DNA from 2 places in the Variovorax sp. OAS795 genome. Region 2 is predicted to be linked to the other one. Evidence: predicted binding sites of a transcription regulator. Region 2 holds the regulator's gene; the other holds the start of a gene.
What was found. Region 2 encodes LexA, which represses DNA repair genes until DNA is damaged. Its sites were predicted from a motif close to ACTGTATNNNNATACAGT; they were not measured.
Positions count from the first base shown of each region.

Region 1: imuA (translesion DNA synthesis-associated protein ImuA) is a predicted target of LexA. The motif match lies at 8,236-8,253, and genes of this name have one in related genera.

Region 1 covers NZ_JBEPOH010000001.1:3,963,246-3,977,437, reverse strand. The annotation lists gene ABID97_RS19265 (ABC transporter ATP-binding protein) at 1-1,191, opposite strand, end outside; gene ABID97_RS19260 (LysR family transcriptional regulator) at 1,222-2,163, opposite strand; gene ABID97_RS19255 (DODA-type extradiol aromatic ring-opening family dioxygenase) at 2,263-3,081, shown strand; gene ABID97_RS19250 (alpha/beta fold hydrolase) at 3,174-4,049, shown strand; gene ABID97_RS19245 (aldo/keto reductase) at 4,067-5,032, opposite strand; gene ABID97_RS19240 (ABC transporter substrate-binding protein) at 5,074-6,198, opposite strand; gene ABID97_RS19235 (LysR substrate-binding domain-containing protein) at 6,315-7,244, shown strand; gene ABID97_RS19230 (CmcJ/NvfI family oxidoreductase) at 7,265-8,098, opposite strand; gene imuA (translesion DNA synthesis-associated protein ImuA) at 8,268-9,074, shown strand; gene ABID97_RS19220 (Y-family DNA polymerase) at 9,043-10,392, shown strand; gene ABID97_RS19215 (error-prone DNA polymerase) at 10,385-13,741, shown strand; gene ABID97_RS19210 (hypothetical protein) at 13,816-14,192, shown strand, end outside.
Region 2 covers NZ_JBEPOH010000001.1:3,507,347-3,521,538, forward strand. The annotation lists gene lpxK (tetraacyldisaccharide 4'-kinase) at 1-88, shown strand, start outside; gene ABID97_RS16965 (Trm112 family protein) at 69-251, shown strand; gene kdsB (3-deoxy-manno-octulosonate cytidylyltransferase) at 248-1,021, shown strand; gene adk (adenylate kinase) at 1,156-1,812, shown strand; gene ABID97_RS16980 (asparaginase) at 1,825-2,820, opposite strand; gene lexA (transcriptional repressor LexA) at 2,893-3,567, shown strand; gene ABID97_RS16990 (hypothetical protein) at 3,707-4,078, shown strand; gene ABID97_RS16995 (D-2-hydroxyacid dehydrogenase family protein) at 4,170-5,177, shown strand; gene ABID97_RS17000 (MFS transporter) at 5,238-6,395, shown strand; gene ABID97_RS17005 (3-hydroxyacyl-CoA dehydrogenase) at 6,525-8,045, shown strand; gene ABID97_RS17010 (oxepin-CoA hydrolase, alternative type) at 8,073-8,852, shown strand; gene ABID97_RS17015 (Crp/Fnr family transcriptional regulator) at 8,912-9,631, shown strand; gene ABID97_RS17020 (phosphotransferase) at 9,633-10,739, shown strand; gene ABID97_RS17025 (acyl-CoA dehydrogenase family protein) at 10,770-12,041, shown strand; gene ABID97_RS17030 (GNAT family N-acetyltransferase) at 12,123-12,611, opposite strand; gene glmM (phosphoglucosamine mutase) at 12,608-13,945, opposite strand; gene folP (dihydropteroate synthase) at 13,942-14,192, opposite strand, start outside.

The DNA.
Region 1 (14,192 bases), 460 kb from region 2:
GCCCGAGCGGCCCACAAGGCCGATCTTCTCGCCGGGCCGCACGACCAGGTTCAGGTCGTCGATGACGCGGCGGCCCGCATCCGCGTAGCGGAAGCTCGCATGCTCGAAGCGCACCTCGCCGCGCGGCACCTCGAGCACGGCGGCATCGGGCGCGTCGAGCACGGTGCGCGGGCGCGACAGAGTCTTCATGCCGTCCTGCACGGTGCCGATGTTCTCGAACAGGCTGGTCATCTCCCACATGATCCAGTGCGACATGCCCTGCAGCCGCAACGCCATGGCGGTGGCCGCGGCCACGGCGCCCACGCCCACCGTGCCGTTCGACCAGAGCCACAGCGCGGTGCCGGCCATGCCCGCCGTCAGCCCCATGCTGAGCGTGTGGTTGACGATCTCGAAGGCGCTCACCAGCCGCATCTGCCCGTAGCCGGTGTACATGAACTCGCGCATGGCCTCGCGCGCAAAGCCGGCCTCGCGCTGCGTGTGGGAGAAGAGCTTGACGGTCGCGATGTTGGTGTAGGCATCGGTGACGCGGCCGGTCATCAATGCCCGCGCATCGGCCTGCGCCTTGCCCACTTTGCCCAGGCGCGGCACGAAGAACATCAGCGAGGCGGCATACAGCACCAGCCAGACGATGAACGGCAGCACCAGCTGCACGTCGAGCACGCTCACCAGCACGATGATGGTCGCCACGTACACGCCCATGGCCACCACCACGTCGGCCAGCACGAAGAGCGTGTCGCGCACCGCGAGCGCGGTCTGCATCACCTTGGCCGTGATGCGGCCCGCGAACTCGTCCTGGTAGAAGGCCATGCTCTGGCCCAGCATCACGCGGTGAAAGTTCCAGCGCAGCCGCATCGGCAGGTTCACCGCGAGCGTCTGGTGCTTGACGATGGTCTGCAGCGCGACCACGGCGATGCTGATCACCAGCAGCGCGGCCAGCCCCATGAGCGTGTCGCCGCGCTCCGCCCACAGACGTGCCGGCACCTGGCCGCCGAGCCAGTCGACGATGCGTCCGAGCACCGCGAACAGCAAGGCCTCGAAGGTCGAGATCACCGCCGTGAGCGCCGCCATGGCGGCCATCTTGAGGCGCAGGCCATGGGTGCAGGCCCACAGGAAGGCGAAGAGGCCCGCCGGAGGCGGCGACGGTTCGGCGGCGGGGTAGGGGTGGAGCAGTTTTTCGAAGAAGCGGAACAAGGCGGGCAGTCTCCAGGCGAAGCAGCGACTTTAGCCCCGGGCGGCATTCCCTTGCCCCGAAAGGGTGCGTTTGGCGGTGGCCGGCGGTTGGCCGCCCAGCCGCTCGCCCAGAAAGTCGATGAAGCTGCGCAGCTTGGGGGCCATGTACTGGCGGCTGGTGTACACCGCGAACAGCGTGACCGGATGCGGGGCGTGGTCGGGCAGGAGCCGCACCAGCCGGCCCGCCGCCAGGTCGTCGTCGACCAGCCATTCGGGCAGGAAGGCAACGCCCATGTCCGCGCGCACCGCATGCAGGGTGAGCGTGGTGTCGTCCGAGCGCATCACCGGTGCGAGCCGCAGTGGAAACATCCGGCCGCCCGGTCCCTTGAGCGAAAGATTCTCCAGGTTCACGTAGCTCGGCACGATGGCGCCGAGCCGGGCCACGTCGGCCGGCAGTACCGGGCTGCCCATGCGGCGCAGGTAGGCGGGCGTGCCGGCCAGGTGAAAGGGCACGCGGCACAGCGGCCGCGCGATGAGCGCCGGCGAGGGCTCCTGCGTGGCACGCAGCGCCAGGTCGTAGCCATCGGCCGCGAGGTCGACCTTGCGGTTTTCCAGGTGGATGTCGACCAGCACTTCGGGAAAGCGCTCGCGGTAGTCGGCCAGCACGCGCGCGAAGCGCGGCGTGGCACACCACACCGGCGCGCTCACCTTCAATTGCCCGCGCGGCGCCTCGCTCTTCTGGCCGATGGCGGCTTCGGCCGCATCGAGCAGGTCGAGGGCGCGCCGGCTCTGTTCGTACCAGGCGGTGCCGGCTTCGGTCAGGCTCAGGTGGCGGCTGGAGCGGTGCAGCAGGCGTGCGCCCAGCGACTTTTCGAGCTGCGCCACGTGCTTGCTTGCCATGGGCGGCGACATCGCGAGCCGCTCTGCGGCGGCCACGAAGCTGCCCGCTTCGACGACCTCTCGAAACACGCGCAGGCTGGTCAGGCGGTCCATGAAGATTTCCTCAGGAGAAATGAACCGATGCATCCTAGCGTGTCGATTTCTTCATGGGAAATGTCTACAGTCGATGCAACGCTTTCAAGGAGCATCGACTTGACCCACGACCACAATACCTCGCGCCTGCCCACGTACTTCATCTCCCACGGCGGTGGCCCCTGGCCCTGGATGAAGAAGGAGATGGGCGGCGTCTACGACCGCCTGGCCGCCGCGCTGGCCGACATGCCGCGGCAGATCGGCCGCACCCCCGACGCCATCCTCATGGTGTCGGCCCACTGGGAGGCGCCCGTCTTCACGGTGCAGGGCAACCCACGCCCGCCCATGATCTACGACTACGGCGGCTTTCCCGCCCACACCTACGAAGTGCGCTATGAGGCGCCCGGATCGCCCGAACTCGCGCAGCGCGTAAAATCGCTGCTTGCGGTGGCCGGGCTTCCCGCGGCCATCGACCCTGAACGCGGCTTCGACCACGGCATGTTCTCGCCCATGAAGGCGATGTACCCCGATGCCAATGTGCCGGTGGTGCAGCTGTCGCTCAAGCGCGGGCTCGATCCCGCGGAGCATCTCGCGCTCGGCCGTGCGCTGGCGCCCCTGCGGGACGAGAACGTGCTGATCGTGGGCAGCGGCCTCAGCTATCACAACCTGCGCAACTTCGGCCCGCAGGCGCATGGCGTCTCAAAGGATTTTGGCGACTGGCTCGACCACACCGCCGTCGAGGCGGCACCAGGGGAACGCGTGCAGCGGCTGCAGGAATGGGCCTCGGCCCCGTCGGCACGCATGGCGCATCCGCGCGAGGAACACCTGGTGCCGCTGATGGTCGCTGTCGGGGCCGCCGAGCAGGAGCCCGGCGAACGCGTGTATCACGAGGACGACTTCATGGGCGGGCTGGTGGTGTCGAGCTACCGCTTCGGTTGACAAAGCTGCCCGGGTGGGGGCTGCCGCGGATGCCAGGAACGGCATGCCACCGGTTCGCCGCAGCTTCCAATGCCAAGCGGCAGAATCTCACGATGTCTTCCATTTCCGCTCCAGATTCCAATACCGAAGCCCGCCTGCTCATCGAACGCATCGCTGCAAGCGGCACGCGCCATGACGTCGTCCATGGCGGTGTTCGCGTCTGCTGGCGCCGCTTCGGTGCCGAACATGGCGGCCGTCCCCCGCTGGTGCTGCTGCATGGCGGCCATGGCAGCTGGATGCACTGGCTGCGCAACGTCGAGGCGCTCTCGGCCGAGCACATGCTGTGGCTCCCGGACATGCCCGGGTTCAACGACTCCGATGCGCCGCCGCGCGTTGCGCCCGGCGAGGATTCGCTCGGCCCGCTGCTCGATGCGCTCGGCGGATCGCTCGACCAGTTGATTGGCGCGGGGACGCCGATCGACCTGGGCGGTTTCTCGTTCGGCGGACTCACGGCGGCGCGCTTCGCGGTGCGGCGCGGTGCGATCCGGCGGCTCGCGCTCGTGGGCAGCGGCGGGCACGGCACGGTGCGGCGCATGGCGGTGCAGATGATCAACTGGCGTGCCGCGCCGAACCGCGAAGAAGAGCGCGCCGCGCTGCTGCACAACCTTGGCGCACTGATGCTGCACGACAAGGCCGCCATCGATCCGCTGGCTTTCGAGATCCACGACATCTCCTGCCACGGCACGCGCTTTCGCAGCAAGGAGGTGTCGCAGGCGGGCGGGCTGCAGGCCGCGCTCGACACGCTCGGCGGACCGCAACTGCTGCTCTGGGGCGCCTGCGACGTCACCGCCGATCCGCGCCCGCTGGTGGCCAGGCTCACGGCCGGCCATCCGCAGCGCGAAGGCGTGGTGATCGACGGCGCAGGACACTGGGCGCAGTACGAGCGCGCCGACGAATTCAACCGGCTGCTGCTGCGCTTCCTGGGTTGACGGACAAGGGCCCCGGGCTAGGGGAGCCCGATCGCGCCCGCATGGCTGCGCCAGAACGCCGCATCCGGCAGGACACCGGCGCCGGCCGCGGCGTTGTCAGCCATGTGCTCGGCGCGGCTGGTGCCGGGAATGGTGCAGGTCACGGCGGGATGGCCGAGCACGAACTTCAGCAGCACCTGCGCCCAGCTCGTGCAGCCGATCTCGCCGGCCCACGGAGGCAGCGGCTTGTCGCGCAGCCGGCGCAACAGGCCGCCGCCGCCGAAGGGCATGTTGACGATCACCGCCACGCCGCGTTCGGCCGCAAGCGGCAGCAGGCGCTGCTCGGCCTCGCGCGCGTCGATCGAATAGTTGATCTGCAGAAAGTCGAGCTTCTCGGCACGCAGCACGGCTTCCACGTCGCCGTAGGCCGAGGCGGTGTAGTGCGTGATGCCGATGTAGCGCACGCGGCCCTTGTCCTTCCAGCGGCGCAGCGTGGCCAGATGGGTTTTCCAGTCGAGGAGGTTGTGCACCTGCATCAGGTCCATGCGCCCGGTGCGCAGGCGCGTGAACGACTGCGCCATCTGCGCGATGCCGGGCTCGCGGCCCGAGGTCCAGACCTTGGTGGCGAGAAACGCCGCCCCGGTTTTGACCTGCTTCGATGCGGCCAGCAGCTCGCCGGTGGTTTCCTCCGAGCGGCCGTACATCGGCGAGCTGTCGATCACCTTGCCGCCCGCGGCAAAGAGCGCCTCCAGCACGCCGGGAAGGCGCTTGTATTCGTCGGTGCCGGGGCGCTGGTCGAAGCCGATCCAGGTGCCGCAGCCGATCACCGGCAAGGCTTCCTGGGTGCCGGGGATGAGGCGGGAGTTCATTTGCATTGCGGGCCTGCCTTGGTGCTGCGCGAACGCGGGCAGCGCGGCACTGGCGCACAACGCAGCGCCGAGCCTGAGCAGCTGGGCGCGCGTGAGGGCAGGGGGCTGCGCATCGTTCGTGAAGGACGTCGTCATCACGAACGAAATTCTGCGCCAGGAAGCGCGCCCCCGGAAGCTCAGCGCAGGTAGCGCCCGTCGGCCTTGAGCATCGACAGCTCGGAGAACGTGAGGCCGCGGTGCTCGCCGGGCCGGTACGACACGGCAATGCCGCCGATGTCGAGGGTGCGGAACGACTCGAGTCCCTTGTGCAGCGAATCCGGCGTGGGGTTCGCTCCAGCGCGCTTCAATCCCTCGACCATGATCTTGGCCGCCACGTAGCCTTCGAGGCTGGCATAGCTGTACTCGGTCGCGCCGATTTTCTTCATCGCCGCCTGGTACTCGGCAATCACCGGCATGGCGCTGTTCCACGGATACGGTACGACCTGCGAAATGACCACGCCGGCTGCGTCCTTCTTGATGTCCTGGAACAGCTTCTGGCCGTTCAGCAGCGAGAACGAGTAGAAGGCCGTTTCGCCGCCCGCGGCACGGTAGGCCGAGATGAACTTGGCCGCCACCTCATTGGTGGCCGACAACACCACCGCCTTGGGCTTGAGCTTGGCCAGTTCGGCGGCGCGTTCGGCGGCGTCGGATCCGTCGTTCTTGATGGCCACGCTGCCCGCCAGTTTCTCGCCGCGTTCGGCCACGAACTTCTGCGTGCTTTCCAGCGCCGAGCGCGCGCCGGGATTGTCGTTGTGCGCAAAGCCGATGCGGGTGAGGCCGATGGTGAACAGGTGGTTCACGATGCGGGCGTATTCCTCGTCGTAGCTGATGCGTACCGGAAAGCCATACTCCGATGCCTTCACGACCGGGGCCGCGCCGGTGTACGGGCCGACGACGGGGATCTTGAGCTCGTTGGCCGCCTTCAGCGCGCCGACGGACGACGAGGTGCCGATCGGCATGAGGATGCCGATGGCGCCTTCCTTGGCGAAGGTCTTGACGTTCTCGGCGCCCTTGGCGGGATCGAAGGCGTCGTCGAGCTGGCGCAGTTCGACCGGCCGGCCATTGACGCCGCCGTTGGCATTCAGCGTGGTGAAGAAGGCGCGGATGCCGACCAGGGGTTCGGTCGACAGGGACGCGAGCGGCCCGGTCTGGACGTAGGTCTGCCCGATCAGGAGCTTGGTCTGGGCCTGCGCGGCGGGGGAGAGTGCGAGGACGAAGGCGGCCAGGGTCGAGGCGAGCGCGTGAATCTTTTTGTATTTCATGGTCACAAATTGTTAACTGGCTGATCTTAAGACGCCGGTGCCCAGCGGGTAAACCGCTCTGTGGTTGCGGCGCAGCACGTCCGCCGTCAGAATCCCGGCTCATATTCATCATGGGAATGCCACTTTCGCTCCTTCGCCTGTCCTCGCTGGACCTGGTGCGGGGCTTCGTGGCGGTGGGCCGGCGCATGAGCATTTCGCTGGCGGCACAGGACCTGTGCCTGACCCAATCGGCTGTCAGCAAGCAGGTCCACGCGCTCGAAGCGCAGCTGGGCGTGAAGCTGCTGCTGCGCGGGCACCGCTCGATTTCGTTCACGCCCGAAGGCGAGCGGCTTTTCCGCAGCGCGGACGGCGCGGTGCAGCAGCTGCAGGACGTGATGGGCGGCCTGCGCCAGGCCGGCGAGCAGCGCCCCGTGACGCTCAGCGCCAGCATCGGCATGACGGGGCTCTGGCTGCTGCCGCGGCTCAGCCAGGTGCAGAAGCTGCATCCGGGCGTGGACGTGCGCGTGTCGGCCAACAACCGGCTCGCCGACCTGCGCAACGAGGGCATCGACCTGGCCATCCGCTACACCACGCCCGCGCTGGCACCGGCCGGCGCGGTGCGGCTCTTCGGTGAAACCGTGGCGCCCGTGGCGCATCCGTCGCGCGGGTTGGAGCCGCTGCGCTCGGCCGGCGCCGTGTCGCGCCTGCACCTGCTGGACTTCGACGATCCGCAGCATCCGTGGTTGCAATGGAACGGCTGGCTCGCCTCGGTGGGCTGGGCCGATGCGAAGCCGCAGTCGGTGCTGCACTTCAACCAGTACGACCAGCTGATCCAGGCGGCGTTGGCCGGGCAGGGCGTGGCGCTCGGGCGGCTCGAACTGATCAGGCCGCTGCTCGACGAGAAGCGGCTGGTGCGGCTGGTCTCGCCGGTGCCCGCGCAGGCATCGGGGCACGCCTACTGGCTGATCCAGGCCGAGGCCGAGCCGCGCGAAGAGGTGCGCCACGTGGCCGCCTGGCTGGCCGCCGAGGCGCGGCTCTCAGGCGATGCGGCGGACGGCGGTTCCTGAGCCGCAGCACCGCGTCCGGCTCATTCGAACACCACCAGGCAGCGGGCCTCGATGCTCTGCCGCGGCGGCGCGCCGGCCGGTGCATCGGGATGGTCGAAGGCCGCATGCGGCGTGAAGCGCGAGACGCCGCCCAGTTGCGAGTCGTACTGCTTGAAGACCAGCGCCTCGTGCCGGTCCATCGCCGAAAAGTAAGACCACCGGTGCGCGGGCGAATGCGTGGCCAGGTAGATCTCGCCGGTGCGCTCGGGGTAGCGCACTTCGGCGGCCACGAGGTCCCCGGCCGTCACGGTGCGCGCGTCGCAGACGGCCAGCGGCGTGTCCAGCACCGGCCCCCTGATCGAGCGCCAGACGTTGACGATGCAGTAGCGCCGCACGGCCGCGGCTTCATCGGGGTCGGTCAGCACCATGCCGAGCCGGCGGCGGCCGGAGTCTTCGGTGTAGTCGTTGTGGATGCGGCCGTTGGCGGCGGCCTTGCCGTGGGTGGCGCGGCGGCCGAAGCTCAGGGCCGTGCGGTCGGCTTCGCGCTGGCGCACGAGGTGGTCGAACACGAAGGCCCGCGTGCTGCCTGTGACGGCGAGCGCCAGTTCCGCCACCTCGCGGTGGTAGACGGCCGTGACCTCGGCGTCGTCCAGGAAGTCCGAGACGGCGGTGGGCGCATCGCGCAGCACGAAGCCTTCGCACTCGATGTGGGGCGGCGTGGTGGCCGCGCGCGCATCCGCGATCGGCATCGGGCGCAGTTCGTAGCTGCCGCTTTCCCATGGCGTGCCGGGTGGTGGCGGAAAGATGTAGCTGAAGGGGCGCAGCAAGGAGGGCTGGAGGTAGTTGAGGCCGGCGGTGACGGTGGGCGGGTTCATGCGAGCTCCTTTTGCCTGCATTGGAGCCAATCCCGGGCGCCGGCTCAACCGACTTCTGCGCGCATTCACATGAACCATAGGAATATGAAATCAAGGAAACGAAGAATGCCATTCTTCGTTGTTGCGGGCCACGGAATACTGTATAAAAATACAGTTAACAGTCGCAATCATGGGCCTTCCTTTCCTCGACTCCTTTTCCGCTGCCGCCGGCCGCGGCGTCTGGCACGCCGACGAGCTCGGCCTGGCCGACGCACAGGTCGCCGCCACTGGCCACGCCGCGCTGGACGCGGAGTTGCCGGGGGGCGGCTGGCCGGTCGGCGCCATGACGGAGCTGCTGCAAGCCACGCCCGAGGCGCATGTCTGGCGGCTGCTGCTCCCCGCCCTGGCACGCGCGGTGGAAGCGCGGGGCGGCCCGGTGGTGCTGATCGGCGCCCCTTATGAACCTTGCGGGCCCTCGCTGGCGGCGCAGGGGCTGCCGGTGGAGGCGCTGATGTGGGTCCGAAGCGAAGCCCCGGCCGCGAGGCTGTGGGCCTGCGAGCAGGCATTGCGCTGCGCGGACGTGGCGGCCGTGCTGGCTTGGCTGCCGCAGGCGAGGGTGGGCGAACTGCGGCGGCTGCAGTTGGCGGCCGCCCAGCATGAGGTGCTGCTTTTCGTCTGCCGGCCCGAATCGGCCGCGCAGGGCGCGTCGCCCGCGCGGCTGCGGCTTCAGGTGGAAAGCTGCGCGCCCGACAGCGCGCAGATCGAATTGCGCATCCTCAAGCGCCGCGGCCCGCCGCTCGCCGCGCCTGTGATGCTGCCCGCGCGCAACGAGCGCATGGCCGCCTTGCTGGCCGCCGCGCGGCTGCGCCGCAAGCTGCGGCTGCAGCAGCAGGGCACGGTGCCAGCCGGCGAAGCGGCAGCGTCGGCCACGGTGGTGCGCATCGACGCGTGGAAGGGAGGCGCCAATGCACTGGATCGCATTGCGGTGGTCGCCTGAAACCGATGCCTCCGAAGCGCCGGTCCTGCCCACCCCGGAAGCGCTGGGCTGGTGGGCGCTGCAATACACACCGCATGTCGCGTGGCAGGACGAAGCGCTGATGCTCGAGGTCTCGGCCTGCGAGCGGCTGTGGGGCGGGCGCTCGTCGCTGATGCGGCAGCTGGCCCACGAGAACCCCGCGCCGGGCGCCGTGATGCGCGGCGCCCAGGGCGCCACGAGCCTCGTCGCGCTGGCCCGGCTGCGCCTGTTCGAGCGCAACGAGCATCGGCCCAGGGACATTCCCGCAGGCCTGCCGCTGGACACGCTGAGCGCCGCGCGCGAGCACCTCGACCTGCTCGCGCGGCTCGGCTGCCGCACCTGGGGCGATGTGGCTGCCTTGCCGCGCGGCGGCCTCACGCGGCGCTTTGGCGCGGGGCTGCGCGAAGCGCTCGACACCGCCTGGGGCCTGCGGCCCGAAAGCCACCGCTGGCTCACGCTGCCCGACGTGTTCGAGCAGAAGCTCGAGCTGCCCGCGCTGGCCGAAACCGCGCCCGAGCTGATGTGGTCGGCCAACCGCCTGCTCACGGCGCTGCAGTTCTGGCTGCGTGCGCGGCAGCGCGGCGCCCGCGCGCTCGAACTGCAATGGACGCTCGATCTCAAGCGCTTCAACGGCGTGAACCTGCCGCCGCACCAGCAGGTCACGGTGCGCACGGCCGAGCCCACGCAGGACATGGCGCACCTGCGCCGGCTGCTGTCCGAAAAGCTCGCCCTCACCACGCTGGCGGCGCCCGCGAGCTGGCTGCGGCTGCGCACGCTCGAAACCGATCCCTGGGCCGGCGCCAGCACCAGCTTCCTGCCCGAGGACAACCGCAAGGGCGACAAGCTGCACGAAATGGTCGAACGGCTCAGCGTGCGGCTCGGGCCGCAGCAGGTGGTGGTGCCCGCGGCCGCGGCCGACCACCGGCCGGAGCGCAAGCAGGCCTGGAGGCCCGCGCTGCAGAAAGCCAAGTCATCGCCGGACAAGACCCGCAAGGAAGCGAAGGCCGCGGCCTCGCAGCCCGATGCCATCTACCCGCCGTGGCTGTTGCCCGAACCGCTGCTGCTCGAGATGGACGGCGAGCGCCCCTGCTACCGCGGTCCGCTCGGCAAGCTGGTCGGGCCGCAGCGCGTGGAGGCGGGCTGGTGGGGCGGCAAGGAAGACGGCGGCCAACCCGCGATGCGCGACTACTACATCGCCGAAAGCCCCGGGGCCGGCCTGGTGTGGATCTTTCGCGAGCGGCCCTCTGCGCGGTTTTCACCGGGCGAGGTGCGCTGGTACCTGCAGGGGCTCTATGCCTGACCTGAGCGAAAAGCAGCTGCGCGGGCGCAACGCCGCCAAGGTGCATGCGCTGCCGTTGCCGTTGCGCAGGAAGTCTGCGCCGGCATTGCCGGACTATGCCGAGCTGCACTGCCTCACCCACTTCAGCTTCCAGCGCGGCGCCTCGACGCCCGAGGAGCTGGTCGAGCGCGCCTACCAGCTCGGCTACGCGGCACTGGCCATCACCGACGAATGCTCGGTTGCGGGCATCGTGCGCGCCCATGTCTGCCTGCGCGAACTGCCGGCCAAGCTGGAGGAATACGAGCGCGAGCACCCCGACGAGCCGCCGATCCCGCGCAACCCCGGTTTCCGGCTGCTCTTTGGCAGCGAGTTCCGCTTCGAGCGCTTCCGGCTCGTCGTCATCGCGAGCGGCACCGAGGGCTGGGGCAACCTCTGCGAATTCATCACCGCCGCGCGCAACACCGAGCTGCCCAAGGGCCAATACCGCGTGAGCTGGGAAGGCAGCGACGTCGCTTCGCTGCAGGATTGCCAGGTCCTCTTCGTGCCGCACCGCATGCCCGGCGGTGCCCTGGAGGCTGCCACGCTGCATGAAGACCTGATGGCCGCCAAGGCGCTCTACGGGGAGAACCTGTGGCTCGCGGTCGAGATGCTCAACGAGCTCGACGACGACCTGTGGTTCGTCGCGCTGATGGAGGCGGGCGAGCAGGCCGGCGTGCCGCTGGTGGCCGCCGGCGACGTGCACATGCATGCGCGTTCGGCCAAGCCGCTGCACGACGTGCTCACGGCCGTGCGCGAAGGCAAGACCGTGGCCGAGTGCGGCTTTGCGCTGCAGTCGAATGCCGAGCGCCATCTGCGCCAGCGCGTGCGGCTGGCCGAGCTCTACCTGCCCGGGATGCTGTCGAACACGCTGGCGGTGGCCGCGCGCTGCAGCTTCGATCCGGAGGTCATCCGCGAGAACTACCAGTACCCGCTCGAAACCGTGGGCAGCCGCGAGACGCCGGCCGAGACGCTGGTGCGCAAGACATGGGAGGGTGCGAGCGAGCGCTATCCGCACGGTGTGCCCGCCAAGGTGCGCGAGCAGGTGCAGAAAGAGCTCGACCTGATCCTGGAGCTCAAGTACGAGATGTTCTTTCTCACGGTGGAAGACATCGTGCGCTTCGCGCGCTCGCAGCACATCCTCTGCCAGGGTCGCGGCTCCTCCGCCAATTCAGCGGTCTGCTTCTGCCTGGGCATCACCGCCATCGACCCCGAGAAGGGCCACCTGCTGTTCGAGCGCTTCCTGAGCCGCCACCGCCACGAGCCGCCCGATATCGACGTCGACTTCGAGCACCAGCGGCGCGAGGAAGTCATCCAGTACATCTACCAGAAGTACGGTCGCGAGCGCGCGGCCATCGCGGCCGTCGTCATCTGCTACCGCTCGCGCAGCGCCTTGCGCGACGTGGGCAAGGCCCTGGGCATCGACCAGCGCCTGATCGACGAGTTCGCCAAGGACCACTACTGGTTCGACGACACCGTGCTTGGCGACCAGCTGTTCAAGGCGGCCGCGCGCGTCGGCGTGGAAGAAGACGAGCTCAGGCTGGTGCAATGGATCGAGATGACGCGGCGGCTCAAGGGTTTTCCGCGCCACCTGAGCCAGCACGTGGGCGGCTTCGTGCTCACGCACACCAGGCTCACGCGGCTGGTGCCGGTCGAGAAGGCGTCGATGAAAGACCGCTCCGTCATCCAGTGGGAGAAGGACGACCTCGAGGCCATGGGCATGCTCAAGGTCGACGTGCTCGCGCTCGGCATGCTCAGCGCCATCCGCCGCGGGCTCGACCACATGAACCGCTGGCGCGGCTCGGCGGTGCAGATGCACCACATCCGAAGCGACGACCAGAAGGTGTTCGACATGATCTGCGACGCCGACACCGTCGGCGTGTTCCAGATCGAGAGCCGCGCCCAGATGTCGATGCTGCCGCGCTTGAAGCCGCGCCGCTACGAAGACCTGGTGATCGAGGTCGCCATCGTGCGGCCCGGGCCGATCCAGGGTGGCATGGTGCATCCCTATCTCAAGCAGCGCGAGCGCCTGGCCAAGGGCCTGGCGATTCACTACGAGAAGGAAGAACTGCGGCCCGCGCTGGAGCGCACGCTGGGCGTGCCGATCTTCCAGGAGCAGGTGATGCAGATCGCGATGATCGCGGCCGATTTCACCGCCGACGAGGCCGACCAGCTGCGCCGCGCCATGGCGGCATGGAAGCGCAAGGGAGGCCTGGACAAGTTCCACGACAAGCTCGTGCAAGGCATGATCCGCAAGGGCTACAAGGCATCGTTCGCCGAGTCCATCTTCAAGCAGATCCTCGGCTTCGGTGACTACGGGTTTCCCGAAAGCCACGCCGCGAGCTTTGCCTTGCTGGTCACGGTGAGCAGCTGGCTCAAGAACTACGAACCCGCGTGCTTTCTCGCGGCACTGCTCGACTCGCAGCCGATGGGCTTCTACAGCCCGTCGCAGCTCGTGCAGGACGCGCGGCGGCATGGCGTGGAAGTGCGGCCGGTCGATGTCACCTGCAGCGCGCTGGACACCACGCTCGAAGCCCGCGCGCCCGATGCGCCGCGCATGCCGGCAGGCACCGACGCACGCTATGCCGATCGCCTGGGCAACGAGAACCAGCCCGCGGTGCGGCTCGGCCTGCGCCTGGTTTCGGGCCTCGGCGAAGCCGGTGCGAAGCGCCTGCTCCAGGCGCGTGCGCAAGCGCCGTTCACCAGCACCGAAGACCTGGCCCTGCGCGCCGAGCTCGACGGCAAGGACATGGCCGCGCTGGCCGCGGCCGATGCACTGATGCCGCTTTCGGGCCATCGGCGCCAGCAGGTGTGGGATGCCACGGCGCAGCGCCGTTCGCCCGCCCTGCTGCGCGGCGTGCCGATCAACGAGCAGGTGCTGCAGCTGCCGGCCGCACCCGAGGGCGAGGAGATCGTCGGCGACTACGCCGCGCTCGGCCTCACGCTGCGCCGCCATCCGCTTGCGCTGCTGCGCCCGCGCCTCGCGCGCATGAAGCTCATGAGCGCCGAGCAATTGCGCGCACTGCCCAGCGGCCAGACCGTGCGCGCCTGCGGCATCGTCAAGGGGCGGCAGCGCCCGGGCACCGCCAATGGCACCATCTTCGTCACGCTCGAGGACGAGACCGGCAACGTCAACGTCATCGTCTGGAGCCATGTCATCGAAGCCTGGCGCGAGCCGCTCCTGAAGTCGCACCTGCTGGCGGTGCAGGGCACCTGGCAGCGCGACGACGACAGCGGCGGCAAGGTGCAGCACCTGATCGCCACCGGCTTCAAGGACCTGACGCCGCTCATGGGGCGGCTGGCACAGAGCAACACCAGCCGCGACTTCCATTGAGGCAACCGGATCGAATGCAACCGATCGTTCCATGCCTCGCACGCCCCTCGACTTTTCGCTAACCTGCTTCTTCCATGTCCGCACTTGCCATTGATCCTGTCGCTGTCGGTCCGATCGGTCCGCCGCCGCCCGCGCCCGACGTGCCTGTTCCGGTGCCGCCGCCACCGCCGGTCGGCCCTCCGCCCGAAGGCGATCCGCCGCCGGTCCAGCCGCCCTTCACCGACCCCGGGTTTCCGCCGCCCGTGAAAGAGCCGCCCATGCAGCGCGCCGCCGCCGTGCCGTTCGGAAAACTCCATGCGCGGCGGCTGCGCGAAATCTACCGTTCGGCGGGCTGGCCCTGCTGCGACGCCATCGAGGTCGAACTGCTGGCGGGCGGGTTCCTGGAACGCGTGCGCACGCCGCTCGGGCACGAGACCTTGCGCGTGACCGATGCCGGCATTGCGCGCATTGC
Region 2 (14,192 bases):
CGTGCCGCTGCGCTTCGCACCCGAGCCTGGTTTCTTCGCAGCGCTCGATGCAAAGCTATCATCGCTCGATGGATCCCAAGCTGCTTGAACTGCTCGTCTGCCCTGTCACCAAGGGCCCGCTGACCTGGAACCCGGAGAAACAGGAGCTCTGTTCGCGCAGCGCGCGCCTGGCCTATCCGGTGCGCGATGGCATTCCCGTGCTGCTCGAGAACGAGGCGCGCACGCTGTCCGACGAAGAGCTGGGGCTGTGAGCTTCACCGTCCTGGTGCCCGCACGGCTCGCTTCGACGCGGCTTCCCGACAAGCCGCTGGCGGATATTGCCGGCCTACCGATGGTGGTGCGTGTCGCCCGCCGCGCGAGCCACTCGGGCGCCGCGCGCGTGGTCGTGGCGGGCGACGATCCGTCGATCATCTCGGCCTGCAGGGCACACGGCGTCGAAGCCATCCTGACGCGCCAGGATCACGCCAGCGGCACCGACCGGCTGGCCGAAGCCTGCGAACAGCTGGGCCTGGACGGCAACGACATCGTCGTCAACGTGCAGGGCGACGAACCGCTGATCGACCCGGCGCTGATCGACGCGGTGGCCTCGACGCTGGCGGCGCATCCGGAAGCCGCCATGAGCACGGCGGTGCACGAGATCGATTCGCTGGACGACTTCCTGAACCCGAACGTGGTGAAGGCCGTACTCGACGCCGGCGGCAACGCGCTCTACTTCAGCCGCGCGCCCATCCCCTGGTGGCGCGACGGCGCCACCGGGGGCGCACCGCCGCGCGTGCTGCCCTCGCCTGCGCCGCTGCGCCATATCGGCATCTACGGCTACCGCGCCGCTTTCGTGCGCATGTTTCCTTCACTGGCGTCCGCGCCCATCGAGTCCACCGAAGCGCTCGAGCAGTTGCGCGCGCTGTGGCACGGCCATCGCATCGCCGTGCATGTGAGCCAGACCGCGCCCGGACCGGGCATCGACACGCCCGAAGACCTTGCCCGGGTGCGGGCGGTCTTCGCGGCCCGCCAGGCGCCCTGAAACCCATCCGCTCCAGCGGCGTAACCGGGAATTCTTCACGCTGACGCATGCTATCCTCGACGCAATTCCGCCTTGCACGGCCCTGGGGCCGGCGCTGGGCGCGACACAAGATCTAAGAACCGTCCGAGGACACCATGAGACTAATTTTGCTGGGCGCGCCCGGGGCGGGCAAAGGCACGCAAGCGGCCTTCATCTGCCAGAAATACGGCATTCCTCAAATTTCCACCGGCGACATGCTGCGCGCGGCCGTCAAGGCCGGCACGCCGCTCGGACAACAGGCCAAGGCCATCATGGAATCCGGTGGCCTCGTGAGCGACGACCTGATCATCAACCTCGTGAAGGAACGCATCGCGCAGCCCGATTGCGCCGATGGCTTCCTGTTCGACGGATTCCCGCGCACCATTCCGCAAGCCGACGCCATGAAGGCGGCGGGCGTCAAGCTCGACTACGTGCTCGAAATCGATGTGCCCTTCAGCGACATCATCGAACGCATGAGCGGCCGGCGTTCGCATCCGGCATCGGGCCGCACCTACCACGTGAAGTTCAACCCGCCCAAGGTCGAAGGCAAGGACGACGTGACGGGCGAGGACCTGATCCAGCGCAAGGACGACGAGGAAGAAACCGTGCGCAAGCGCCTGGAGGTCTACAGCCAGCAGACGCGTCCGCTGGTGGACTATTACTCGGCCTGGGCCAAGGAAGACCCGGCCGCGGCGCCGAAGTACCGCGCCATCAAGGGCGTGGGTACCGTCGACGAGATCACCCAGCGCGCCCTGGCTGCCCTCGGCAGCTGAACGCGAGCCGCATCAAGCGGCCGCCGGCTCCTCGCTCAGTTCCAGCATCAGGGCGATGCGCGCCTTGACCGGCGTGAGTGCGCCGGCATCGCGCAAGCGATCGTCCGCCCTTGGCAGGATGCGTCCGCTCGTGCAGCGTGTGGCACGGAGCACCGCCACGCCAGCGTCCTGCGCACGCAGCGCAGCGGCTTCCAGCGCGTGGTGCACCGTGCCGTTGCCGGTCGCCGCAATGACGAGTCCGTGCATCGGCTCGGCCACGCCCGCCGCGCGCTCCTGCAGCAGCATGTCGATGACCGCGCCGCTCGCACCGGCATGGCTCGTCACGATCTCGACCCTGGCCCAGCGCAGCGCCGCGCCTACGTTCGCTGCCAGCATTTTCGAGTGGGCGTTCCCCGTCGATCGCGGCCAGTCCCGAAGACGCCGCACCACGCCCTCTTCCACGTAGCCCACCGGGCCCGCATCGCCCGATGAGAACGCATCGGGACGGTAGGTGTGCACCTTCTGCACGTCCGGTGCGCCGTGGACCGTGCCGGCGCAAACCACCGTCACGCCCTCTGCACCCGGCGTGGCCGCCACCGCAATGGCATCGCGCACATTCTGGGGACCGTCGGGCGACAGCGAGCTTGCGGGACGCATGGCGCAGGTCAGCACCACCGGCTTGCCGGCGGCGAGCACCGAGTGGAGAAAGAAAGCGGTCTCTTCGATGGTGTCTGTTCCGTGCGTGATCACCACGCCAACCACGTCGGCCTCCGAGAGCCACGCGGCGCAGCGACGGGCAAGTTGCAGCAGGACATCGAATTCCATGTCCTTGCTGTCGAGCTGCGCCACCTGCTCCGCTTCGAGCGACAGGCCTTCGGGGGCGTCGATGCCGCCGAGCAGGTCCGCGACGCCGACCTCGCCCGCGGTGTAGCCGATGTTGTCGCCTTCACTGGCAGCGCGGCCCGCGATGGTGCCGCCCGTGCCCAGCACCACGACGCGGCGCACGTTCGGTGAATTGGAATTGACCATGCTTGCCAACTTTTAAAAACTGGTTAAAAATACAGCTACTGGATATTCAGCCAGTGCCGCAAGGAACCATCTATGCAGTTCGCCGTGAAGCTTACCGCCCGCCAGCAGCAAATCCTGGACTTGATCCAAAGCGCCATTGCGCGTACCGGCGCGCCGCCCACGCGGGCCGAGATCGCCAATGAACTCGGCTTCAAGTCCGCCAACGCGGCCGAAGAACACCTGCAGGCGCTGGCCCGCAAGGGTGTGATCGAACTCGTGAGCGGCACTTCGCGCGGCATCCGCCTCAAGGGCGATGCGCTGCGCTCGCTCAACGAGTCGCGCAACAACCAGTTCTCCCTTTCGCTGCCCGGCATGGCGCAGCTGGCGCTGCCGCTCATCGGCCGCGTTGCGGCGGGCTCGCCCATCCTGGCGCAGGAGCACGTCGACCAGACCTACTACGTCGAGAACACGCTGTTCCAGCGCCAGCCCGACTATCTGCTGAAGGTGCGCGGCATGTCCATGCGCGACGCCGGCATCATGGACGGCGACCTGCTCGCGGTGCAGGCCACCAAGGAAGCGCGCAACGGACAGATCGTGGTCGCCCGCCTCGGCGACGAAGTCACGGTCAAGCGCCTCAAGCGCAACAAGCAGGTCATCGAGCTGCATGCCGAGAACCCCGACTACCCGACCATCGTGGTCCAGCCCGGTGAACCTTTCGAGATCGAAGGCCTGGCGGTCGGCCTCATCCGCAACACGATGCTGATGTAGGCCCCTCGGGCCTGCACAGGCAGCACCCCATCCGGCCGCAACAGGTGGCGGGCGTATGGCGCAAGGTCGCCATCACCCTGTTTGCGTCCCTTCAAAGAAATCCTGCCTGTGTTCAACCTCAGACTTTCTTGGAGTTCACATGGGAATCGCCCTCCTCACCATCGTCGATTTGTGGATGCCTCTGCAATCGCTCGCAAACCGCCTGCTGCCGGCGCGCCGTCCGCGTCACCGCGATGGCGGCACTGCATCCACGGCCCTGCGCCATGCCGCGGTACGACCGGCCTGCACGGCCCGGCCCCAAGGTGCGCCGGCTCCCAAGACGGCGCCGGCGCCGAGCCGGCCGCTTCGCGTCATCCGGGTGGTCGACGGGCCCCAGGGTGAAAAACGCAGCACCAACCGCGTGGTGATCTCCGGCCGCATGGCAGACGTCTGCGCCGAACTCGACCGGCTCGCCGCGCTCGAAGCCATGGAGGCGCTGCGCACCGCGCCCCGCCCCACGCACCTGCACTGACCCCCGCACACCCCGGTGACCCTGGCCGGGCGCGGGTATCCAAACGTTCACGCGCGCGCCATGCCAATGCTGCGAGGCACAATGGCACGCCATGAACATTGTGATCCTCGACGATTACCAGGACGCCGTGCGCAAGCTGCGCTGCGCCGCCAAGCTGGACGCGTACGCGGCCAAGGTCTACACCAACACGGTCAAGGGCATCGGCCAGCTTTCGGTTCGCCTGAAGGATGCCGACGTCATCGTGCTGATCCGCGAACGCACCCACATCTCGCGCCAGCTGATCGAAAAACTCCCCAAGCTCAAGCTCATCTCGCAGACCGGGCGCGTGGGCGGCCACATCGACGTCACGGCCTGCACCGAGCGCGGCGTAGCAGTGGCCGAGGGCACCGGCTCTCCCCAGGCGCCCGCGGAGCTGACATGGGCGCTGATCATGGCGGCCATGCGCCGCCTGCCGCAGTACATCAGCAACCTCAAGCACGGCGCGTGGCAGCAGTCGGGGCTCAAGTCGGCCTCGATGCCGCCCAATTTTGGGCTCGGCTCGGTGCTCAAGGGCAAGACGCTGTGCATCTGGGGCTACGGGCGCATCGGCCAGCTGGTGGCGCGCTACGGGCAGGCCTTCGGCATGCAGGTGGTCATCTGGGGCCGCGAAGCCAGTTGTGCCAAGGCCCGGTCGGACGGCTTCCAGGTGGCACAGAACCGCCAGGAATTCTTTGCCGCCGCCGACGTGCTGTCCGTTCACCTGCGGCTCAACGAGGAGACCACCGGCCTGGTCAAGCTCGAAGACCTTTCGCGCATGAAGCCGACCGCACTCTTCGTCAACACCTCGCGCGCCGAGCTGGTGGAGGCCGACGCGCTGCTGGCCGCGCTCAATCGCGGCCGTCCGGGGCTGGCTGCCGTCGACGTGTTCGAGAGCGAACCGCCGCTTCAGGGCCATGCGCTGCTGCGCCTGGAGAACTGCATCTGCACGCCGCACATCGGCTATGTCGAACAGGACAGCTACGAGAGCTACTTCGGCCAGGCTTTCGACAACGTCGTGAGCTTCATCAAGGGCAATCCCACCAACATCGTGAATCCCGGCGCCCTGCAGGTTCGCCGGTGATCGCATGAGCCGCCGGGTCGCCCCAGGGCCGATCGCACAACCGAAGGCGAAGGTCCTCCAGTGACCCGGGCCGCTCACCGGGGCGCGCTCTGGGCGCTGCTGGCCGGCAATTTCGTGATCGGCACCGGCGTGATGGTGGTGCCCGGCACCTTGAACGAAATCAGCACCTCGCTCGCGGTGAGCGTCGCCACCGCGGGCCAGCTGATCACGGTCGCCGCGGTCGTGATGTGCCTCGGCGCCCCACTGCTGGCGGCGGTGGTCGCGGGCTGGGACCGCCGCCAGTTGCTCGCCCTCACGCTCGTCTGGTATGCCCTCGGGCATGTGGTTGCGGCCCTGATGCCGAGCTTCGGCGCGCTGCTGCCGGTGCGCATGCTCACGGTGGTGGCGCCGGCCATCTTCACGCCCCAGGCGGCAGCCTGCGCCGGCATGCTGGTGCCGCCGGAGCAACGTGGTCGCGCGGTGACCTTCGTCTTTCTCGGCTGGTCGATGGCCTCGGTGCTGGGCCTGCCGATCGGGGCACTGATCGGCGGGCACCTGGGATGGCGCATGGCCTTCACCGCGGTTGCACTGCTCAGCGTGGCAAGCGCAGCCTCCATCTGGCTGACACTGCCGCGCGATATCCGGCCTGCGGCGCTGACGGCCGCCGCATGGTCGCGCGTGCTGCGCAGCCCGGTGCTGATGGGCATCGTGTCCGTCACGGCGCTCCAGGGTGCCGGCCAGTTCGTCCTGTTCAGCTATTTCGGGCCCTTGCTGAAGCGCAACTTCGGCGCCGACCCCACCACGCTGAGCTTGATGTGGGCCCTGTTCGGCACCTGCGGCCTCGTGGGCAACATGCTGGTGAGCCGGTTCATCGACCGCGTGGGCGGCGGCCGCATGGTGCTCGTGACCAGTTCGCTGATTGCGCTCAGCCTCTTCCTGTGGCCTTGGGCCGCCACGCTCCCATGGCTTGCGGCGGTGCTCGTGCCCTGGGGCCTGGGCTGCTTCGCGACCAATTCGGCGCAGCAGGCGCGCCTGGTGGGCCTCGCCCCGGCGCTCGCGCCGGGCTCCGTGGCCTTGAACAGCTCGGGCATCTACATCGGCCAGGCCGTCGGTGCCGGGCTCGGCGGATGGCTGCTCGCCAACGACGCGGTCGCATGGATGAACTGGGTCGGTTTCGCCTTGCTGCTGCTGGCCATCGGCCTGAGCGTGGCCATCGATCGCAGCCGCCGCGCGGCCTGACCGGCAGGGACCCGCGTAAAACCCGGCACGCCCCGGCGGCGCATGGCTGCAAAATCGAAGGCTGCGCAAACTCCGGGCCAGCGGCTGCCGGCGGGACCGGATCCATCAACCAGCGAGAATCTTTTTCCAATGACAGTGAACTACAAACGGATCGGCGTCGTCGGCGCCGGCGCCATGGGCCGAGGCATCGCACAGATCGCCGCCCAGGCGGGCAGCGACGTGCTGCTGCTCGACAGTTTTGCAGGCGCCGCCGAGCGTGGGCGCGAAGCCCTGGCGGCCCAATGGAACAAGCTCCACGAGAAGGGGAAGATCGACGCCGCGGCGCGCGATGCGCAGATCGCCCGCGTCAAGGCGGTCGGTTCGGTGGCCGACCTCGCCCCCTGCGACCTCGTGATCGAAGCGGTGGTCGAAGACCTCGAAGTCAAGCGCTCGCTGTTCCGCGAACTCGAAGCAGTGGTCGCGCCCACGGCCACGCTCGTCACCAACACCTCGTCGCTGTCGGTCACGGCCATTGCCGCCGTGCTCGAGCGGCCGGAGCGGGTCGCGGGCTTTCACTTCTTCAACCCCGTGCCGCTGATGAAGGTGGTCGAGGTGGTGGCCGGCTTCAAGACCTCGGCCGATGTCTGCAAGCAGCTGGCCGGCTACGCGGTGCAGATGGGCCACAGCGCGGTGCAGGCACAGGACACGCCGGGCTTCATCGTCAACCACGCCGGGCGCGGCTATGGCACCGAGGCACTGCGCATCGTGGGCGAAGGCGTGGCCGACTTCGCCACCGTCGACCGCATCCTCAAGGAGCAGGCCGGCTTTCGGCTCGGCCCGTTCGAACTGCTGGACCTGACGGCGCTCGACGTGTCGCACCCGGTGATGGAATCGATCTACCGCCAGTACTACGAAGAGCCCCGCTTTCGTCCCAGCGTGATCACGGCCCAGCGCCTCGCGGCGGGCGTTCTGGGGCGCAAGACCAACGAGGGCTTCTACAAGTACCACGATGGCGTGATGCAGCAGGTGCCCGAAGCCGCGCCGCCCGCCGTGGCCGCGCTGCCGGCGGTCTGGGTCTCGCCACGCGCCGCGCGCAGGGCCGACCTGCTGCGGCTGGTGAATGCGCTCGGCGCGCAGATCGACAGCGGCGCCGCAGCGGCGTCCACTTCGCTCATCCTCGTGGCACCGCTGGGCTTCGACGTGACCACGGTGGCTGCTGTCGAGCGCCTGGACGCCACGCGCACCGTCGGCATCGACATGCTGATCGACGATGCCGCGACCAGGCGCCGCGTGCTCGCCACCAACCCGGCCACGCGGCGCGACATCCGCGACGCGGCGCATGCGCTCTTTGCACGCGACGGCAAGGCCGTGAGCGTGATCCGCGACAGCGGCGGCTTCGTCACGCAGCGCGTGATCGGCACCATCGTGAACATCGCGGCCGACATGTGCCAGCAGCGCGTCTGTTCGCCGGCCGATCTCGAGACCGCGGTCCAGCTGGGCCTCGGCTACCCGCGCGGCCCGCTGGCCATGGGCAACCTGTACGGCCCCACCAACATGCTCGAAGTGCTGTTCAACCTGCAGACCGTCTACGGCGATCCGCGCTATCGCCCGAGCCCGTGGCTGCGCCGCCGCGGCGCGCTGGGCCTGAGCCTGCTGCACGAAGAAGAATAAGCAAACCCCAAGGAAAGCATCACCGCGATGACCGCCGAACTGAAGAGCACCAGCGAGGGACGCACCATGGTGCTCACCATTGCCAACCCGACCCAGCGCAATGCGCTGGGCCCCGAGATCTACGCCGCGGGCATCGAGGCGCTCAACGGCGCCGAGAGCAGCGATGAAATCCGCAGCGTGGTCATCGTGGGCGAAGGCGCATGGTTCTGTGCCGGCGGCTCGCTGCAGCGGCTCTCCGACAACCGCCAGCGCGACCCTTCGGTGCAGGCCGAAAGCATCGAGGGCCTGCACAACTGGATCGACTCCATCCGCGCCTTTCCCAAGCCGATCATCGCGGCGGTGGAAGGCGCGGCGGCCGGCGCCGGTTTCTCGCTCGCGCTGGCCTGCGATTTCGTCGTGGCGGCGCGCGACGCGGTCTTTGCGGCGTCGTACAGCAACGTGGCGCTGTCGCCCGACGGCGGCCTGAGTTGGCACCTGGGCCAGGCACTGCCACGCCAGTTGGCGAGCGAGTGGCTGATGTGCGGCGAGCGCATCGGCGCGCCGCGGCTGCATGCGCTCGGTTTCGTCAACGAACTGAGCGAAAACGGCCAGGCACTGGCCGGCGCGCTGGCATTGGCCACCCGGCTCAACGCACGCGCACCGAACTCGCTGGCCAGCATCAAGGAGCTGCTGAGCGAGGCGCGCGGCACCACGTTCGCGTCGCAGCTCTCGCAGGAGCGCGACCACTTCGTGCGCAACCTCCACCATCCGAATGCCGGCATCGGCATAGCGGCATTCCTCGACAAGAAGCCTCCGCAGTACGAGTAGCGGCCCCAGGTCGCTCTCGTGACACCCTCCAGCCTTTCAGTCGCCGACAGGACAGACCAATGGACGACCCCATTCTTACCATCGAAGAACGTGAAGCGATCAACAGTGGTCGCTGGTTTTCTTCTTTATCTCCCTCGCTGCGGCACGACATTCTCCGATGCGCATTCGTCAAACGCTACAAGGACGGCGACCTGATCGCCGCCCGCGGCGATCCACCCGACCACTGGATTGCCTGCGCCAAGGGCGCGGTGCGCGTGAGCTCCACGGCCGTGTCGGGCAAGCAGGTGACGCTGACCTACGTGGAGCCGGGCATCTGGTTCGGCGACGTGGCGATGTTCGACGGGGACCGGCGCACGCACGACGCCTATGCACATGGGGACACCACCAACCTGTGCGTGGCGCGCGCCGATTTCCAGAAGATCCTGGCCACGCACGTGGAGCTGTACGAGGCGCTGATGCGGCTGCAGGCGCGCCGCATCCGCACCCTCTTCGGGCTGGTGGAAGACCTCAACACCCTGCCCTTGCGCGCACGGCTTGCCAAGCAGCTCATTCACCTGGTGCGCAGCTACGGCGTGCCCAACCTGGAAGACGGCAGCCAGATGCGCATCGGGCTGCAGCTGGCGCAGGAAGAGCTTGCGCAGCTGCTCGGCGCATCGCGCCAGCGCGTGAACCAGGAACTCAAGACCATGGAACGCGAGGGCACCATCCGCATCGAGCCGGCCGGCCTCGTGGTGCTGGACCGCGTGGCATTGATGCGCGTTTCCGAAGCGGACATCTGACATGAGCCAGGACTTCTCCAACTTCATCGGCACCCGCGCCGTTTCGCAGCAGCACGCCTTCGACGTCGATGTGCTCGCGGCGTGGCTCGAGAAGAATCTCGACGGTTTCAAGGGCCCGCTGACGGTCGAGATGTTCAAGGGCGGCCAGTCCAACCCGACCTACAAGCTCCTCACGCCCACGCAGAGCTACGTGATGCGCGCCAAGCCCGGACCCGTCGCCAAGCTGCTGCCTTCGGCCCATGCGGTGGAACGCGAGTTCAAGGTCATGAGCGGGCTTGCCGGCACCGACGTGCCCGTGCCGCGCATGCACTGCCTGTGCGAAGACGAATCCGTCATCGGCCGCGCCTTCTACGTCATGGAGTTCATGCAGGGCCGCGTGCTCTGGGACCAATCGCTGCCCGGCATGGGCAATGCCGAACGCGCGGCCTATTACGACGAGATGAACCGCGTCATCGCCGCGCTGCACACCGTGAAGTTCGCCGAGCGCGGCCTGGCGGACTACGGCAAGCCCGGCAACTATTTCGAGCGCCAGATCGGCCGCTGGAGCAAGCAGTACAAGGCCTCGACCGATGGCGCCGGCGACCTGTCGCAGCCGATCGAAGCCATGGAGCGACTGATCGACTGGCTCCCCGCCCACATGCCGGCGAGCGCGCGTGACGAGAGCAAGGTTTCCATCGTCCATGGCGACTACCGCCTGGACAACGTGATGTTCCACGCCACCGAACCGCGCATCATCGCGGTGCTCGACTGGGAGCTTTCCACGCTGGGCCATCCGCTGGCGGACTTCAGTTACCACTGCATGTCCTGGCACATGCCGCCCACCACCGGCCGCGGCATCGGCGGCGTGGATGTCGCGTCGCTGGGCATCCCCACCGAGAGCGAATACATCCGCCGCTACTGCGAGCGCACGCGCATCAGCACGCCCGAGGCGCTGGCGCCCGACTGGAATTTCTACCAGGCCTACAACCTGTTCCGCATGGCCGCGATCCTGCAAGGCATTGCCAAGCGGGTCGAGGCCGGCACCGCATCGAGCGAGCAAGCCGTGGCGTCCGCCCGCGGCGCGCGACCGATGGCCGAAATGGCCTGGCAGTTTGCCCAGAAGGCGTAGCTGCCGCATACCCCCACCAGGAGACAACAGATGGACTTCGAATACTCGGCAAAAACCAAGGAACTCCAGAAGCGCGTGAGCGCCTTCATGGACGCGCACATCTATCCGGCCGAAGCCGAGTATTCGGCCGAACTGGCCGCCAACACCGCCGCCGGCAAGCGCTGGACCGCGCTCCAGACGGTCGAGAAGGTCAAGGAAAAAGCCAAGGCCCAGGGCCTGTGGAACCTGTTCCTGCCGGTCGACAGCGCGGCTGCCTCGGGCTATGACGGCGCCGGCCTCACCAACCAGGAATACGCGCCCCTGGCCGAGATCATGGGCCGGGTGCCATGGGCCTCGGAAGCCTTCAACTGCTCGGCGCCGGACACCGGCAACATGGAGACCATTGCCCGCTACGGCTCGGAAGCCATCAAGGCACGCTGGCTCAAGCCGCTGCTCGAGGGCCAGATCCGCTCGGCCTTTGCAATGACCGAGCCCGACGTTGCATCGAGCGATGCCACCAACATCTCGACCCGCATCGAACGCCAGGGCGACGAGTACGTGATCAACGGCCGCAAGTGGTGGATCTCGGGTGCCGCCGATCCGCGCTGCGCCGTGTTCATCACCATGGGCAAGAGCGATCCGGACGCACCGAGGCATTCGCAGCAGAGCATGGTCATCGTGCCAGCGGACGCCAAGGGCATCCGCATCGTGCGCCCGCTCAACGTCATGGGCTACGACGACGCGCCGCACGGCCACGTCGAGATGTACTTCGAGAACGTGCGCGTGCCGGTCGACAACATCCTGCTCGGCGAAGGCCGCGGCTTCGAGATCGCGCAAGGCCGCCTCGGCCCCGGACGCATCCACCACTGCATGCGCCTCATCGGCCTGGCGGAGCGCGCGCTCGAACTCATGTGCAAGCGCGCCTCCTCGCGCGTGGCCTTCGGCAAGACGGTGGCTTCGCAGACGGTGACGCAGGAACGCATCGCCGAGGCACGCTGCAAGATCGACATGGCGCGCCTGCTCACGCTCAAGGCCGCATGGCTCATGGACGTGGCCGGCAACAAGGTCGCCAAGAACGAGATCGCGATGATCAAGGTGGTGGCACCAAGCATGGCCTGCCAGGTGATCGACTGGGCGATGCAGGTGCATGGCGGCGGCGGCATGAGCGACGACTTTCCGCTGGCCTACGCCTACGCCGGTGCGCGCACGCTGCGCTTTGCCGACGGACCGGACGAAGTGCACCGCAATGCGATCGCGAAGTGGGAGCTGGGCAAGTACGCGCCAGCCAAGGCCGACGCCGAGCCGCCGGTCACCCGCTTCTGATTTGCCTTGCCCCCTCTCCTTCCGGGAGAGGGTTGGGGTGAGGGCCGACGGCGCCAAAAGCGCCCCGGCCCTTTTTCTTTTTCAGAGCTTCTTCTGCAGAAAAACCGCGTGCCCGAACGCCGGGTCGAGCTGATAGCCCGCGAAGCCTTCGCGCTCGTAGCTGCGCAGCGCAGGCGCATTGCCCGAGAGCACTTCGAGCGTGAGCTTGCAGGCGCCCCGCGCCCTCGCCTCCTGCTCCACGCGCGCGAACATGCGCTGCACCACGCGCTGGCCGCGATGGCTGGGCAACACGATCACGTCGTGCACGTTGACCAGCGGCCGGCACGCAAAGGTCGAGAAGCCCTCGATGCAGTTGACCAGCCCGACGGGCTGCGCACCGTCGTAGGCGAGCACGCTGAAGGCCTGCGGCCGTGCGGCCAGCGCCGAGGGCAGCCCCGCGCGCACGCTTGCTTCGAGGGGTGTTCCGCCGCCTGCGGGATCGCGCGCATAGGCGTCGAGCAGATCCACCAGCGCAGCCGCATGCACGGCGTTGCGGTAGTCCGCCAGCACGACTTCGATTGCCGGCGTCACCGCGCGGGCTCGAGGGTTGCAGCGAGGCGCTTTGCTGCGGCCTCCGCCTGCGATGCGTCGCGTGCCTCGACCATCACGCGCACCAATGGCTCGGTGCCGCTCGCGCGGATCAGCACGCGGCCGCTGTCGCCGAGCTCGGCTTCGATGCGCTGCGTCTCGCTGGCCAGCGCGTCGTTGTTCTTCCAGTCCTGTCCCGGCGTCAGCCGGACATTGATCAGGACCTGGGGAAACACCGTCAGGCCGCCGAGCAGCTGCGCCACGGTCTTGCCGCTGCGAACGCAGGCCTGGAGCACCTGCAGCGCGCTCACGATGCCGTCGCCGGTGGTGTGGCGATCGAGCACCAGCAGATGGCCCGAGCCCTCGCCGCCCAGGAGCCAGCCGCGCTTGTCGAGTTCTTCGAGCACGTAGCGGTCGCCGACCTTGGCGCGCACGAACTCGATGCCCTGCCCGCGCAGGGCCACTTCGACGGCCTTGTTGGTCATCAGCGTGCCGACCACGCCCACCGGCTTTTCGCCGCGCGCGATGCGCTCGGCCACGATGAGGTAGAGCAATTCGTCGCCATTGAAGAGACGCCCGCTCGCGTCGACAAGCTGCAGGCGGTCGGCGTCGCCGTCGAGTGCGATGCCGTAGTCGGCCTTCTGCGCCGTCACGGCCGCGACCAGCGCGGCGGGATGCGTGGCGCCGAAGCCCTTGTTGATGTTCAGCCCGTCGGGCGCGCAGCCGATGCTGGTGACCTCTGCGCCCAGTTCGTGGAACACGTTCGGCGCCACCTGGTAGGCCGCGCCGTGCGCCGCGTCGATCACCAGCTTCATGCCGCGAAGGGTCAGGTCGTTGGCGAAGGTGCTCTTGCAGAACTCGATGTAGCGGCCGGGTGCGTCGTTCAGGCGGCGGGCCTTGCCGAGCTCGCCGGAGGTCGCCCACACGGGAGCCTCCTCGAGCGCGGCCTCCACCGCAAGCTCCCACTCGTCGTCCAGCTTGGTGCCCTGGGCGCTGAAGAACTTGATGCCGTTGTCCGGGTAGGCGTTGTGGCTGGCGCTGATCACCACGCCCAGGCTGGCACGCTGTGCGCGCGTCAGGTACGCCACGCCGGGGGTCGGCAGCGGGCCCAGCAGCACCACGTCGACGCCCGCTGAATTGAAGCCCGATTCGAGCGCGCTTTCGAGCATGTAGCCGGAGATGCGCGTGTCCTTGCCGATCAGCACCGTGGGGCGCGACTCGCTCCTCTTGAGCACGCGGCCCACGGCATGCGCGAGGCGCAGCACGAAGTCGGGGGTGATGGGCGACTGCCCCACCGTGCCGCGGATGCCGTCGGTGCCAAAATATTTTCGGGTCATGGATTCTGTTGCTGTTGTCGATCTTGTGAAGCGTGCGAATCGCCACGGGGCTCTTCGGCCTTCATGGCGCGCCACACCGCAAGTGCGGACACGGTCTCGCGCACGTCGTGCACCCGCACGATGGCCGCGCCGCGTTCCACGGCGAGCACCGCCGCCGCCACGCTGGGCACGACGCGTCCGCTGGCATTCTCGATGCCGCTCACGGCACCGATCGAAGACTTGCGGGACCATCCCAGCAGCAGCGGAA